DNA from 4 places in the Streptomyces sp. NPDC093568 genome. Region 2 is predicted to be linked to each of the others. Evidence: riboswitches for the same ligand, from Rfam matches in the RefSeq annotation. Region 2 holds a riboswitch; each other region holds the start of a gene.

Region 1 (3,852 bases), on a different contig from region 2:
GGCACATTCAGAATGCGCCGCAGCGGCACGGAGTCCTCGGGGTTGGCCAGCACCCGCAGATAGGCGAGAACATCCCGGACCTCCTTGCGCTCATAGAACCGAACCCCGCCGACGACCTTGTAGGGCAGCCCGACGCGGATGAAGACTTCCTCGAAGACACGGGACTGGGCATTGGTCCGGTAGAAGACGGCGACGTCGCCGGCCTTCGCGTCGCCCGCGTCCGTCAGTCGGTCTATCTCGTCGGCGACGAACTGCGCCTCGTCGTGCTCGGTGTCCGCGACATAGCCGGTGATGCGCGCGCCCGCGCCCGCGTTGGTCCACAGGTTCTTGGGGCGGCGGGACTCGTTGCGCTCGATGACGGCGTTGGCGGCGGTCAGGATCGTCTGCGTGGAGCGGTAGTTCTGCTCCAGCAGGATCGTCGTCGCGTCCGGGTAGTCCTCCTCGAACTGGAGGATGTTTCGGATGGTGGCGCCCCGGAACGCATAGATGGACTGGTCGGCGTCACCCACCACACACAGCTCGGCGGGCAGAAGATCGTACTCACTGGGCGGCACGTCGACGGGGTGCTCGCTGGTCCCGACGAGCTCGCGCACAAGCGCGTACTGCGCGTGGTTGGTGTCCTGGTACTCGTCCACCAGGACATGGCGGAACCGACGGCGGTAGTGCTCGGCGACATCGGGGAAGGCGCGCAGCAGATTGACCGTCGTCATGATCAGGTCGTCGAAGTCGAGAGCGTTGGCCTCCCGCAACCGCGACTGGTACAGGGCGTAGGCCTGCGCCAGGGTCTTCTCGAAGCCGTCCGTCGCCTGTGCGGCGAAGTCCTCCTCGTCGATCAGCTCGTTCTTCAGGTTGCTGATCTTGGCGCTGAAGGACTTGGGCGGGTACCGCTTGGGATCAAGATCCAGATCCCGGCACACGAGCGCCATCAACCGCTTGCTGTCAGCGGCGTCGTAGATCGAGAAGGAAGACGTGAACCCGAGCTTCTTGCTCTCCCTCCTCAAAATGCGCACGCAAGCGCTGTGGAAGGTCATCACCCACATCGCGTTCGCACGCGGGCCGACGAGCTGCTCGACGCGCTCCTTCATCTCGCCCGCGGCCTTGTTGGTGAAGGTGATCGCGAGGATCTGCCCCGGATGCACCTGCCGCTCGGCCAGCAGGTGGGCGATGCGGTGGGTGAGCACACGCGTCTTGCCGGAGCCCGCCCCGGCCACGATGAGCAGCGGGGTGCCGGAGTGGACGACGGCGGCGCGCTGGTTGTCGTTCAGCCCTTCCAGCAGCGCGGCGGCGTCGATGACCGGCCGCGGGGCACCGTCGCGGTAGTGGCCGTCCCGGTCCGGCGGCACGTCGAACTTCCCCCCGAACAGATCGTCCGGAACCGGTTCCGGAGCGTGATCGTCCTCGGGCGGCGGCGGGTGCTCTTCCTCATGGGCCCGAGGGGCCTGGAGGTCCGCCAGGAAGCTGTCGTCAAAGAGGCTGCTCATCGCTCTCCGAGTCTAGGCCGCCCCACTGACAGCCCGCCGCCGCCCCGGAAACATCACCCATTCCGAATCCCAACGATCTTCCACGCCACCCGCCCTCACCCCCCGCGACCAGGCCTTTACGCGCCGCGACCACCAGGTCAGGCCTGTCACATCACCCAACAAACAAGACAGAACCCGCAACCCCCCGGAGATCCACACAGACCGTCCCACAATCACCCCAAACAACCACCCCCGACGCTAACTGACTCCAAGGTCACGAAAATGTATCGGGCATATCGAACATCAACCTTCACAGACGCCACACGAGTTGGCTACCGTGCCGGGCAGGCCGTACGACCCCCACCGGCGAACGACGCCGGGCCGCGCGGCCTCCGCCGAGTCCGGCGTCACGACGACCGGAGCCGGGGACCCACCGAACTTGGGGTGAATCGGCCCGACTTCCCTTCCCGGGACGGCCGTAGGGCAACCCTTCCGAACCACCCGCCCGAACCCGACAGCTAACTCGGTAGGCGGAGCATGGAAGGAGTCGCCTCCCTTGGCGTCGCACCGCAAGTCGCGTCCCGCCGGTACGCGCGTAGCAGGCATACGCACCCCTGCCCTCGCCACGGCCGCCCTCACATCCGTGGCCCTGCTGTCCCAGACGGCCAACGCCAGCCCGTCGACGGACGACAAGCCCAGCCTCGAAGAGGTCGAGAAGAAGGTCGACGACCTCTACCGCCAGGCGGAGACGGCGACCGAGAAGTACAACGCGGCCAAGGAGAAGACCGCGAAGCAGCGCAAGCGCGTCGACACCCTCCTCGACGACGTCGCCCAGCGCACCCAGAAGCTCAACGAGGCCCGCGAGGAACTCGGCCGCAACGCCGCCGCCCAGTACCGCACCGGCGCGGCGGCCCCCGACACGGCGACCTTCCTGCTCGCGGACACCCCGCAGGACTACTTCGACCAGTCCCAGCTGATGGGCCGCATGACGGACCGTCAGAAGGAATCGGTCGACGAGTACTTCACCGAGCAGTCCGCGACGATGAAGAAGCGCCAGGAGGCCACCGAGAGCCTTCAGACGCTCACCGACTCGCAGAACGACCTCCAGAGCGCCAAGACCACCGTCCAGCAGAAGCTCTCCGCCGCACGCGAACTTCTCTCGAAGCTGACGGCGGAGGAGAAGGCCCGCCTCGCCGAGATCGAGAGGCGCAAGCAGGAGGAGGCCGCGCGCAAGGCGGCCGAACTGGCCCGGCAGCAGGCGGAGGCCGAGCGCCAGCGCGAGGAAGCCGCCGCAGCCGCCGCAGCCGCCCAGCAGCAGGAGAGCGCCGAGACCCCGTCCGACTCGGGCACCTCAGACTCCTCCTCGGACAGCTCCTACGCCACCAAGGCCGAGAAGGCCCTGGCCTTCGCCCGCTCCCAGATCGGCAAGCCGTACGTCTGGGGCGCCACCGGCCCGGACTCCTACGACTGCTCCGGCCTCACCCAGGCCGCCTGGAAGGCCGCCGGCGTGGACATCCCGCGCGTCACCTACGACCAGGTCAACGCCGGCACCACAGTCTCCCTCGCCAATGCCCAGCCCGGCGACCTGGTCTTCTTCTACGACGACATCACCCACGTGGGCATCTACATCGGCAACGGCATGATGATCCACGCCCCGAAGCCGGGCGCGTACGTCCGCGAGGAGTCGATCTACTACGACGGCGAGTCGTCGATCCACAGCGTGGTCCGCCCCGCCTGACCGACCACGCACACACACGACGTCGAGAGGGCACCCCAACGGCGCCGCACCCGCGTACGGCGGGAAGGGGACGTGCCGGGGGGTGTCCGCCCGCAGTGGCCGGCGTCAAGAAACAGCACAACCGCCCCAACCCCAACCGCCGGTCCGAGGACGGACACCCCCCCGCCCCGGCCCCCCCCCCCCCCCCCCCCCCCCCCCCCGGCGGGCCCCCCCCCCCCCCCCCCCCCCACGGCCCCGACCCACCCCCGCCCCGCAGGCGCTAGAGGCACCCCCACCGAGCCCGCCCATGCGCCGCAGGCATCAAGGCGCACCCCCTGCCCCGCGCGCCCCACTCCCAACCCCCACCCCGCTCCATAGCATCGCCCCATGCCCGCCAGCACCACCCCTCCTCCCTCCCCCCTCCACACCTGGTGGTCGCAGCGACCCCCCGCAGCCGGCGCCGCCGTCATGGCGACCGGCATCATCTCGGTGGCCCTGCACCAGACGGGCTACGAAACCCTCTCCCGCATCGCCCTGGCCCTCGCCTCCGCGGCCTGGCTGGCCCTGGCCGGCGACTTCATCGCCCGGCTCGTCCTGGACCGCCCGAGGTGGCTCAAGGACGCGGCCACCCCAGCCGCCCTGACCGCCGTCGCCGCGACCACAGTCCTCGGCACC
Region 2 (3,852 bases):
TCGCTGTGCTGGTCGGGGCGGGTTCTCAGGTGGGGGGAGGTTCACGGGCACCGCCCGTTGGATACCGACTGGAGCGCTGCACTAGCGCGCTCTAGTGGCAGGTACTATGCGGCCGTCCACAGGTGATGTCAATGGGTTTGTCAGGACGTATCGACAAAGCCGAGGTGGGTGGCGGCGTGGGTCGCGTGGAGCGACGGCGCAACGCAAGACCACCCCGCCTCGGGGAGACGGGGTGGTGACGGCCCGTTAGCGGGTCGGAGGTGGGGTGGGGTGGGGTGGGGTGGGGTGGTTGTGCGTCAGGCGGGCCGTATCGCGCTGTGGATCGCCGATTCTCCCGCGTAGTGGATCGACTCCTCGCGGATGATCGCTCCCGGACCCGGGGCGTGGATCATCATGCCGTTGCCGGAGTAGATGCCGACGTGTCCGGCGTGGTACAGGACGAGGTCACCCGGCTCCAGGTGGGTCAGGGCGACTCCCTGCCCGGCGAGCGCCTGCTCCTGCGCGGTGCGCGGGAGTGAGATGCCGGCGGCCTTGTAGGCGGCCTGGGTGAGGCCGGGGCCGTCGAAGGAGCCCGGTCCTGTCGTGCCCAGGACGCACGGCTTGCCCAACTGGGCGCGGGCGAACTCCAGGGCGCGGATGGCTCGGGTGTCCTGGGATCCCGTGGAGGTGATTGCCGGGCTCGTTCCGAGGGTCCGTTCGGGAGCGGGGTCGGGGGCGGGGGCTGTAAGGGCTGAGGTCGTCGTGGTCCAGGCCGGTGCGGTCTGGGCCTGGGTGGTCGTGGTCCAGGCCGGTGCGGTCTGAGCCGGGGTCGTCGTGGTCCAAGCCGTGGCGGTCTCAGCCGCTGTGGTCTGTGGTGGCGTGGTCAGTGCCTGTGTCGTCGTCGGCCCAGCCGTCGCCCCGGGCGGGACCGTGGTGAGGTCGGCCGCCGACTGTGCCTGCAGCGCCTGCCATTGCGCGTCCGCCGAGGGCTGGACCGGGTCCGGCGTGGTGCTCCAGATGTCGGCGGCGGGCAAAGCGGCGGCCGGTGCCGTGAGCGGGTCGCTCTGCCGTGCGACGTACGTGGAGAGCAGAGTGCGGGCCTGGTCGAGCTTGCGCTGGTTCTGCTCCTTGGAGGACCGCAGCGCGGAGCGCTGTTGGGGCTCGGCGGCCGGTGCGGGGGCCAGGTTCGTCTCCGGAGCCGTCCCGGCCGGGAGGGCGAGGACGGGCGGGAGGACCTGGGTGGCCTGAGCGTCCGCCCCCAATGCCCCCGACGCACCCAATACCCCCGATGCCCCCGACGCCCCCAACACCTCCGGGGCAGCCGGCAGGGCGGCCATCGGGCCGGCGGTCAGTTCCGCCATGGGGCCCGCGCCAATCGCCGGCTCGGCCGTCAACTCGGCGGCACCAGCGGCCGGTAGCGCGGCGGCAGGGGCCGCCGGCAGCTCCAGCGCCGGGCGCCCCGACGAGTCCAGTGCCCGCTCGAGGCCGGTCGCCGCACGCGCGGGACGCCGGGGCGCGGGCCGGTCGGGTGTCCTGTCGCTCGGCAGCACCGCCGGCACGGTCGGACCCAGCTTTGCGCGTGCGGCGTCGAACCACTGCCGGGTCACGCTGTCCAGCGAGGGATCGTCACGCCGGCTCTCCGCGGCACGGGACGCGGCGGCGGGCGCGGACCGGGCGTCCGCCGGGCGGGCGGCGCGCTTGCGCGGTCCCGTCGACGACGCGCGGGTGGCGTTGAAAGTCCCCGAGTCGGTCTCGGCGCGGTCGTAGAGCGAGGTGACGTGTCGGCTGACCTCTTCGCGGGTGGGCGTCTCGTCCGCGAACGAGGGGGTGGCGCCCGCCGTCTGGCCGAGCAGCGCCACCGAGGTGAGGGCCGCCGACGCGAGTGCGGAGTTGCGCATGCCGGGCAGGCTGAGAGCCCCCGGCCGCGCGGTGCCTTCCGGCGCCATGGGCGACGTACTCCTTCCGTACTCCGCCTACCGGGTTAGCTGACGGGTTCGGGCGGTAGGTTCCGGAAGGTGTGCCCTACGGCCCCTGCCCCGAAGGGCAGTTGGGCCGATTCACCCCAAGTTCGGTTGGGTCCCCGGCTCCGGTCGCCCTTGCGGGGGCGCGCCGGATTAGGCGGAGGCCGCACGTCCCGGCGGGGTTCGCCGGAGGTCGTCGTGCGGCCTGAGCCGTAACCTAACCAACTTGTGCGCCTCCCGTGAAGGTTGAGGCGTTAAATGTCCGATACGTTTCTGTGACCTTCGACGCTAGCGGGCGCGGGAAGGCGTGTTCACTCCGCGGCGCGCCGGTGTCGCCACGCTTCGTAGTGGTCGAGGAGGGTCTCCTCGATCGGGCGGTAGGTGATGCCCAGTTCGCTCACGCTGCGGCTGTTGTCCACCCGGAACCGGATGCCGAGGTGTCTGCGGATGTAGTCCTGGCTCAGTCCGAAGGCGGGGCCCAGGACGCGCACCGGCCAGTGCGGAAGGGCGGTGCGCGGGAGGCGGAGGTCGCGGGGGCGCCGGGTCCGCAGGATGCGCGACATCTCGTGGAACGACGTCATGGTTTCGCGGGCCACGATGTAACGGCCCTTGGCGTCCGGGTTCTCGGCCGCGGCGATATGTGCGTCGGCCACATCGCGCACGTCCGCCGTGGTGAAGCTGAAGTCCGGAGCGCCGTAGAAGAAGTAGCCCTGGAACAGCTCCTGAAGCAGGAACAGGCTCCCCGACTCCGACGCGGGTGTGAGGGACGGCCCCAGGACCAGGCCGGGGTTGACCGCCACCATGCGCCAGCGGCCCTGCGCGGCCGCCGCGTCCCAGGCGGCGCGTTCGGCGACCGTCTTCGCGTAGTGGTACGGGTTGTTCTCCACCGTGCTGGTGGTGTTGAAGTACCGCTCCGACAGCACCCCGTCGTCCATCGCCAGGACGTCCGCGTAGTCGCCGAAGATCGCACCCACGGTGGAGGTGAGGACGAGCCTTTCCACGGTGGGTGTCCGCTCGATGGCCGCCAGCACGTTGCGCGTGCCCAGCAGGGCCGGGTCGACCATCTCCCGGCGGCCGTCCTTGATCTTCTCCGGCATCCGGAACGGCGACGCCACATGGAACACCGTCCGGCACCCGGACATCGCCTCGTCGAAGGAGCCCTCGGTCAGCAAGTCCGCCTCGAACAGTGACAGTTGGTCGGGGTGGGCCTCCTGCATCTCCCGCAGCGGCCGCAGCTTGGCCGTCGCGGCCGTGCTCCGGACGGTGGCGTGGACCCGGTGGCCGCGCTCCAGCAGCCGTTTCACCAGATGACTCCCGACGAACCCACTGCCGCCGGTCACCAGCACGGCCGTCGACCGGTGTGCGCCCACCCTCACTCCTTCGCTCGCGCGGAAGCCGGTCGATCACGGTAGCGGCGTTTCCGGTGCACCTCCATGCACGCCTTCGCCGGTTGCACCTCCATCCACGCCTTCGCCGGTCGCACCTCCATCCACGCCTTCCCCGGTGACGGGCTCTCCATGGGGCGGATTCGCGTCACCCCTGGAAAACCAGCCACTGAAGGTTGTGTACGACTCGGGGAGGTCGTACGTACGTACGACCAGTCGAACGGGGGGTGTGGGTGGGTTCTCCTACGGCTCGAGGCTCGCCCGGTGTCCCGCGACCGCACCCGCTGTGCAGAATCTGTGAACCACCTGGCCGGGGCGCGCAGGCAGGTCGTGCGGATACCGGGAGGGCGCCTTCACCAAACCCCCGCCCTGGGTGGCCTGAAGCCACCTTGCTCGGTCAACTTCGAACACACCAAGGTGGATTGAGCACTCGAGCATCAGGAGTCACAAGCGCATTGCTTGGCCCGGACGGCCGACAAGTCCGGGGTACCGACGGGGGAAACTGATGCGGTGCGCCGGCCGCCGCC
Region 3 (3,852 bases), on a different contig from region 2:
GATCGGGCCGCAGACGCACCGCTCACACTCCGCAGACACACCGAAGGCCGGACCCGGGGATCGGGGTCCGGCCTTCGGCTGCGTGTCAGGCAGGTGGCTTTCGCGCGGGCTGGGGTCAGCCGATGGCGACGCCCTTGGAGCGGAGGTAGGCGACCGGGTCCACGTCCGAGCCGTAGTCCGGGGTGGTGCGGATCTCGAAGTGCAGGTGAGGTCCGGTCACGTTGCCGGTCGCACCCGAGAGGCCGATCTGCTGGCCCGCGGTCACGGTCTGTCCGGCCGAGACGCCGAGGGAGGACAGGTGGGCGTACTGCGCGTAGTAGCCGTCGGCGAGCTGGATGACGACCTGGTTGCCGTACGCGCCTCCCCAGCCGGCCGAGACGACGGTGCCCGCGCCGACCGCCTTCAGCGGGGTGCCGGTCGCGGCGGCGAAGTCGACACCGGTGTGGTAGCCGCTGGACCACATGCTGCCCGCCACCTTGTACGCGGTGCCGACGGCGGCGCCGGAGACGGGGGCGGAGAAGCCGGTGGCGGTGCTCGCGTTCTCGGCGGTCGTGGCCGCCTTCTTCGTCGCCTTCTTCGTCGCCTTCTTCGCGGCGGAGGGCTTCGAGGCGGAGGACTTCGAGGCCGAGGAGTCCTTCGCGGAGGACTTCGACGACTCGGACGCCGAAGAGGAGGAGGACGGCGACGGCTTGGGGGCGCTCGTCGCGGCCTTCTTGCCGCCGATCGAGAGCTTCAGACCGGGGTGGATGAGCGACGGGTCCGAGCCGACGGCCTCACGGTTGTCGGCGTAGAGCCGCTTCCAGCCACCGCTGACGTTCTGCTCGTCGGCGATCTTCGAAAGGTAGTCGCCGACCTTCACCGAATAGGTCCGCACGCCCGTCTTCTTCTGGGCGTCCTTCTTTTCGACGGACTTCTGCCCGGCGACCGGAAGGGACTGAACGGCCTTTTCCGAAACGGACTGAGCGGGAGCGGCGTGGGCGCCGGTCGCTCCCATGAGGGGAAGAGCGAGGGCGGCGCCACCGGTTCCGGCGACGGCTATGGAGCGGGTGAAGCGCAGGGACTTCGGACGGCGATGCTTACCCTTCGCGGGCATGGCGATTTCCTCTCCGGCGCCTGCGAGGTGAGCTGTCGGGTGCGGGCTGGAGATGCCCGGCCGCGTCGGGACGCGACTTGACCCCAAGCCTGTTCCGGAGACCGGAACAGGCGGTTGTACCTGTGGGTCCCCCGCTCCTGCCGTGGACGGGTGAGTTTGCGCGGAGTCCGGTCGGCGGCAGGATTCGGCGTCCGTCCGGATTGGTGGCGAACGTAAGCGAGGAAGACGCATGGGAACAAGTGAGGGGTTCCGTCCGAATGCGTTCCCGTTGATCCCTTGTGGGAATTACCGGTCACACTGCGTGAATTATCGGGACGCCTTCCGACGCAAAGCCCCTTGAAAATCGCGCGAATTACGTGAACATGACGGGCGACGCAACGTCACGGATATGACGCTCCTCACGTGACGTTGCTCCAGCTCCCTTCACTGCAGAGCGAGTTGGAATGAAGGCACCAATTCGGACAGAACTCCTAGATGCGACGGAGGCGAATAACTGCCGCATCGAGGTCGCCCCGCAGGCCGGTTCGCAGTCCGTGATGCACCAGTACGACCCCTCGGTGAATTTCGCCCGTTTCAAGGCATTCGTACGACGCTGTCGGGTCCAGGGCGCGCAGCCGCAGGGCCGGTACGGGCTCGCCGTAGCTCTGGGCCTGGAGCCAGGCCAGGACGACCGTCTCGTCCCCGAGCACGTACTGCACCGCGCTGAGCCCACCGCGCGGGGGCCGCAGCCGGTAGAGGTCTCCACGCTGCACCAGGGGGCGGATCTCCTTGTAGAGTGCGACCCACTTCCCGGCCTCGGCGAGCTCCTCCTCGGTCCAGCGCTCCAGGTTCCCGCCGACCCCGAGCACACCCGCCATGGCACTGACGAACCTGAAGCGCAGCGAGCTGGCCCGGTGGTTGAGCATGGCGTTCGGGCTGTCGGTGACCCAGGCCGCCATGGCACGCGCGGGGTGGATCTGGCTGAAGCCGTGCTGGATGGCGAGCCGGTCGAGGGGGTCGGTGTTGTCCGAGGTCCACACCTGGTCCGTACGGCTCAGCACGCCGAGGTCGATCCGTCCGCCACCGCCCGAGCAGGACTCGAAGGCGACGCCCGGGTGAGCGGCGCGCAGCCGGTCCAGCAGGCCGTACAGGGCGCGCACGTGGTCGGTCCACAGGCGCTGCGGATACGCCTCGCCCGGCCAGCCGGCATCGGAGAAGCAGCGGTTGAAGTCCCACTTCACATAGTCGATCGGGGCGCTGGACAGGAGCCCGTCGAGCTGCTTCCAGAGGTAGTCCTGGACGTCGTCGCGGGCGAGGTTCAGGACGAGCTGATTGCGGAATTCCGTCCGCTTTCGTCCTGTTTGATACTGAACCCACTCCGGATGGGCGCGATACAACTCGCTGTCCGGATTGACCATTTCCGGCTCGACCCAGATGCCGAACTGCATGCCGAGCGCGTGCACGTACTCGGCGAGCGGCTTGAGACCCGACGGGAAGCGGTCGGGGTTGGGCGTCCAGTCGCCGAGCCCGGCACGGTCACTGGTGCGGGTGCCGAACCAGCCGTCGTCCACCACGAACAGCTCGACCCCGATGGCCGCTGCCCGCCGGGCGAGCACGCTCTGCTGCTCCTCGGAGATGTCGAACTCGGTCGCCTCCCAGGAATTGAACAGCACCGGCCGGTCCCGCTCGGCGTCCGGGATCACGTACGCGCGCTGGTACGCGTGCCAGGCACGGCTCGCCCCGCCGAAGCCGCCGTCGCTCCACAGTCCGGCGAAGACGGGGGTCGTGAAGGACTCCCCCGCCGCGAGGCTGAGCAGGCCCGAGTCGTCGTGTCCGGCCCCGCCAGTGATCTGCACGCGCGCGTCCGGGAGTTGGGCGACCGCGATGCGCCAGGAGCCGGACCAGCCGAGGGCGCAGCCGTAGACCTCGCCGCGCTCCTCGGTGGCGTCCGTGTCGAGCGCGACCCAGGGCAGGTGCTGGTGCCCGGTGTGGCCCCGCCGGCTGCCGATGACCTTCTCACCGTAGGTGAGTGGGGCCTGCGCGAGCCGGGACTCGGCGCCCCAGCGGCCGTGCAGCTGGGACAGCCGCCAGTCCTCCCGGTCGGGCAGCGTCCAGGTGGCCGAGTCGGCGCGCAGCACCTCCAGGACGGGCCCCTCGTTGTCCAGGGTCACCCAGCGCTCCACCACGTCGGCGCGCATGCGGTAGTGCAGGGTGACGTGCAGCCCGCCGTCACGGAAGCGCAGCCGCAGCTCGTCGCCGTCGGCCTCGTGGCGTACGAAGCCCCACTCGGTGCCGCGCCGCTCGTCGGTGCGCACGGACAGGGCGGGCCGTACAAAGCGAGGGCCTCCCTCGACGGGGTACTCCTCGCGCCCGTCGAGCGGGGACTCGAAGGGCCAGTACTCCGGCAGCGGACGTACGGCCAGGGCCTCGGCGTCGGCGAGCGCGATCCGCGGCCCCCAGTGCAGGTGCAGCAGCTCGTCGCCTTCCGTCAGATGGACGGCGTAACTGCTGGTCGGCCCGGAGAGGACCCAAGTACGGCCGTTGTCGGAGATCTCCAGCATCAAGCCCCCACAGAGACGAACAGGTGCGATCAAGTACCAACATCATCATGGTCCGAGCGGCCCTGAAGCAACGCCTGTGGACAACTCATTGGCCCAGGAATGCGTGTCGTATGGTCGAGAGCGCACCCCGTCGGCCACATCGCCGAGCCGCGCCGCCGGGGCCGACCGGGAGGAGCCCCCGTGACGCAGCAGATCCCGTCGACCGAGCCCGAGCTGGCC
Region 4 (3,852 bases), on a different contig from region 2:
CCTCTTCACGGTCCTGACCGGCATCGGCTTCGGCATCGCCGCGCTGTCGGGCGAGCGCCAGCACGTGCGCCGCGTCCTGCTCCCGCTGCTCGGGCTGCTGCTCGCCATGGGCATGCACGCCCTGTGGAACGGCTCCTCGACCTTCGGCGAGTACGGCTTCTTCGCCGTGTACGCGACACTCATGGTGCCCGCGTTCGGGCTGCTGACCTGGCTGGTGATCTGGACCCGGCAGCGCGAGCTGAGAACCGTGCGCGAGGAACTGCCCGCCTACGTGGCCGCCGGGTGGCTGTCCCCGGGCGAGCCGTACGTGCTGGGTTCGATGCGGGACCGGCGGGTGGCCCGGCAGTACGCGCGCCGGCACGGGGGCCGGGCGGCGGCACGGTCGGTGGCGCAGTACGAGGCCTACGCCACGTCGCTGGCGTTCCTGCGGCACCGGGGGCGCCGCGGGCGGGCCGGCGCGGACTACGTCGTACGGGAGCAGGAGTTGCTGCACGCGCTGTGGGCCCGGCGGGAGTTCGCCCGGCCGGCGCTGCAGCACGCGCTGTCGGCTCAGGCCTGGCCGGCGTACGGGTACGGGGCGCCCGCCCACTGGCAGCCGTACGGTCAGGGTTACGGGCCGGCGGCGCCCTACCCGGCGTACAACCCCTACCGCTCGCCCTGAACGCCGAAAACCGGCAGTCCTGGCGTCGGGGGGACGCCGCCGGGACCGCCGGTGGATCGGAGTCGGGTGATGCTCAGGAGCCCTGGGGCCGTGAGCCCGTGGGGTTCCTCAGACGGTGAGGCCCTTGCTCTGCAGCCACGCCATCGGGTCGATGCCGCTCGCGGCGCCGTCGGGGTGCACCTCGAGGTGCAGGTGGGCGCCGGTGACGTTGCCGGTGGCGCCGACGCGGCCGATGACGTCGCCCGTGTTGACCTTCTGGCCCACGCTGACGCTGATCGAGGACTGGTGAGCGAACCAGAGCTCGGTGCCGTCGTCGAGGGTGAGGACCGTCTTGTAGCCGTACGACCCGTCCCAGCCGGCGAAGGTGATGGTGCCGGAGTGGATCGCCTTGATCAGCGTCCCGGTGGGAGCGGCGAAGTCGAGGCCGGTGTGGTAGCCGGAGGACCAGTAGGCGCCGGCCTGACCGAAGGTCGAGGTGATGGTGTACGAGGAGGTCGGCAGCGTGAACTGCTTGGCCAGCTCGGCGAGGCGCTCGGCCTCGGCCTTCTTGCGGGCCTCCTCCTCGGCGGCGGCCTTCGCGGCGGCGGCCTTCTCCTTGGCCTCCTGCTCCGCCTTGGCGACCGCGGCGGCGGCCTCCTTCTCGGCGGCGGCGACGGCGGCCTCGGCGGCCTTGGTGTCGATCTGGTCCTGCTGGAGCTCGGCCTGCGCGATGATCCGGCTGCGCAGCGCCTCACCGGCGTCCGAGGCGCCCTGCGCGGTCTGCTCGGTGGTCTCGCCCATCGTGCTGAGCGCGGTGGCCGTGTCCTCGGCGGGCTCGGCGGAGTCGTCGGAGATCAGCGGCAGGTCGGGCATGGTGATGGCGACCGGCGGCTTGCCGCTGTTCGCGCTGGCCATACCGCCCGCGCCGACGGCGGCTATGACGCCTACGCCGAGAACCGTGGAGCTGCGGGCGAGTCCCCCGCCGCGCTGCTTGGAGACACGGTGCCTGCCACGAACGGGACGGATGGACTCCGCGGTGGGATTCCACTCCTCGAACGGGCCCTCGTCGGTGCGGTAGCTGTCGTAGCCGAAGGTTTCCGTACTGCGCCGACTCGGCACGAACGGGGCTTGCGGAGCAGGCCGGTTTGACGCCACGTGGGCGTACTCCTTTCCTTCCTTCTCGCCTACCGGGTTAGCTGACGGGTTCGGAGCAGGAAGGTCTCCTACGCGCGTATACCAACCGTGCTTCCACGGCGGAATCCGTGCGATTCACCCCAGGGTGGTGGTTCCCCGGCTCCCTTGCGGGACTCGGCGCATGAGCACGGAGCCGCCTCTTGTGACGGCTGGGACGACCGCGCTGCGTTATCGAACGTTAATAGACCCGGGGTGTGGATTCCAAGCTGTTCCGCTTGATCATTAACGATTTTCGCCTGGACTTACGGGTCATCAGCTGCCTAAATCGGGCGAGTTGGCCAAGGCTCAGGAGTCCCACAGGTATTGACGGTATGTCAGTTGTTATGCGGAGGGCGCTCATCCGATCACCCTTGGTGAGAAGGATCAAGAAACGGGGGTCACGGCCGCCGAACGGCCATGAGCGCCATGTCGTCCGCCATCCCGCCGCCGGAGTGCCGGCGCACCTCCGCCGCGAGCACGCCGAGCAACGCGGCCGGCTCGCGCAGGGCGTTGGCCCGCCCGGCGAGCCCCGCTTCGGGGTCGTAGAACCGCCCGCTGTCGTCCCGCGCCTCGGACAGTCCGTCCGTGTACAGCAGCAGTGTGGCCCCGCTCGGGAAGTCGGCCTCGTCGGCCCGGTCGGGCCAGGCGCCGAGCTCGCGCATGCCGAGCGGCAGCGCCGGTTCGGTGGCGGGCAGGGAGCGCACGGAGCCGTCGGCGTACAGCAGCAGCGGGGAGGGATGCCCACGGTTCACCAGCCGCACGACGCCGTCGCTGTGCGGCAGTTCGGCGAGTACGACGGTGGTGAACCCCTCGCGGACCGAGGCCCCGTCGCGCCGCCTGCGCTCCCGCTCCAGTGCCCTCTCCAGTCGCTGCGCGACCGCCTCCAGGGTGGTCTCCTGCTCGGCGGCCTCCCGGAAGGCCCCGAGGACCACGGCGACGGCCCCGACCGCCCCCATCCCCTTGCCTCGCACGTCGCCCACGATCAGCCGGACGCCGTGCGGGCTGTCCTGCACGGCGTACAGGTCGCCGCCGATGGAGGCGCCGGTCTGCGCGGCCTCGTAGCGCGCCGCGATCCGGAACCCGCCGATGCGTTCGCCGGGTTCCGGCAGCACGGCGCGCTGGGCGGCCTCGGCGATCTCGCGAGCGGAGGCGAGGCGCTGGTCGCTGCGGCGGACGAGGACGTTGATGAGGACGGCGAGGACGGAGACCACCAGGACCGTGGCCAGCTCGGTGAGGATCTCCGCCCGGGTCAGGCCGCCGCTCAGGACCCGCAGCACGAGCAGTACGGCGAGGGCGACGGCACCGGTGAGCACCGTGCCGCGCAGCGAGTAGAGGGGAGCGGCTACCAGCGGAGCCGCCGTGAAGAAGGGCGCGCCGGTGAAGCCGGTGGGGGTGACGTGGTCGAACGCGGCACCTGCCGCGATCAGCAGGGCGGGGAGCAACCGGACGAACCGGCGCGCGTATGAGATCCGCCGCTGCTCCACCTGATCAGGGTTGCCGATCAGGGGGCGGGCAGCGAGTGCTGGGGGCCGACCGGGGAAACACTCAGGGCCGGAACTGAGAAGTTCCGGCCCTGAGCCTTCAGTAGCGGGGACAGGATTTGAACCTGCGACCTCTGGGTTATGAGCCCAGCGAGCTACCGAGCTGCTCCACCCCGCGTCGGTGAATCCATAGTACGCCATCCGCAGGACCCGAAGCACACGCGTTTCCGGCGGGCGGCTCTGACCAGGGTTTTTCGGTCGGTTGTGCGGGCCGCGTCACACCCGGCGGGTCAGGACGACAGGTGGGCGTTGGGCGCCTTGGCCCGCTGTTCGTACTCCGGCAGGACCAGGACCTCCACCCCGTGCGCCGCCAGCATCCCGCTGCCGTCGGCCCCCGTCACGAACGTGTCCGGCTCCCGCCAGGCCGTCACCACGCGGCGCACCCCGGCCTCCAGGATCAGCCGTGCGCAGGGCACGGGACGCGACGAGCGCCGGGTGCAGGGCTCCAGGCTGGAGTACACGGTGGCGGACGCCAGCCTCGGGTCCCCCGGCGCGATC

The links. A riboswitch is a leader RNA that binds a small molecule or an ion and turns the genes downstream of it on or off. The one in region 2 is predicted to bind cyclic di-AMP.
Region 1: another riboswitch for cyclic di-AMP. It lies ahead of ACIRD7_RS27365 (NlpC/P60 family protein); the one in region 2 lies ahead of ACIRD7_RS34400 (NlpC/P60 family protein).
Region 3: another riboswitch for cyclic di-AMP. It lies ahead of ACIRD7_RS05005 (LysM peptidoglycan-binding domain-containing M23 family metallopeptidase); the one in region 2 lies ahead of ACIRD7_RS34400 (NlpC/P60 family protein).
Region 4: another riboswitch for cyclic di-AMP. It lies ahead of ACIRD7_RS31245 (M23 family metallopeptidase); the one in region 2 lies ahead of ACIRD7_RS34400 (NlpC/P60 family protein).

What each region holds. Positions count from the first base shown of each region.
Region 1 is NZ_JBIWJD010000007.1:175,918-179,769, forward strand. Features, by position in the region: gene pcrA (DNA helicase PcrA) at 1-1,481, opposite strand, end outside; cyclic di-AMP (ydaO/yuaA leader) riboswitch at 1,844-2,008, shown strand; gene ACIRD7_RS27365 (NlpC/P60 family protein) at 2,017-3,198, shown strand; gene ACIRD7_RS27370 (tellurite resistance/C4-dicarboxylate transporter family protein) at 3,565-3,852, shown strand, end outside.
Region 2 is NZ_JBIWJD010000010.1:293,161-297,012, reverse strand. Features, by position in the region: gene ACIRD7_RS34400 (NlpC/P60 family protein) at 297-1,925, opposite strand; cyclic di-AMP (ydaO/yuaA leader) riboswitch at 1,934-2,110, opposite strand; gene ACIRD7_RS34395 (NAD-dependent epimerase/dehydratase family protein) at 2,252-3,310, opposite strand.
Region 3 is NZ_JBIWJD010000001.1:1,165,168-1,169,019, reverse strand. Features, by position in the region: gene ACIRD7_RS05005 (LysM peptidoglycan-binding domain-containing M23 family metallopeptidase) at 116-1,093, opposite strand; cyclic di-AMP (ydaO/yuaA leader) riboswitch at 1,098-1,256, opposite strand; gene ACIRD7_RS05000 (alpha-galactosidase) at 1,564-3,633, opposite strand; gene ACIRD7_RS04995 (tyrosine-protein phosphatase) at 3,814-3,852, shown strand, end outside.
Region 4 is NZ_JBIWJD010000008.1:458,348-462,199, reverse strand. Features, by position in the region: gene ACIRD7_RS31250 (PrsW family intramembrane metalloprotease) at 1-661, shown strand, start outside; gene ACIRD7_RS31245 (M23 family metallopeptidase) at 770-1,795, opposite strand; cyclic di-AMP (ydaO/yuaA leader) riboswitch at 1,807-1,964, opposite strand; gene ACIRD7_RS31240 (PP2C family protein-serine/threonine phosphatase) at 2,212-3,297, opposite strand; tRNA gene ACIRD7_RS31235 (tRNA-Met) at 3,399-3,472, opposite strand; gene ACIRD7_RS31230 (dihydrofolate reductase family protein) at 3,585-3,852, opposite strand, start outside.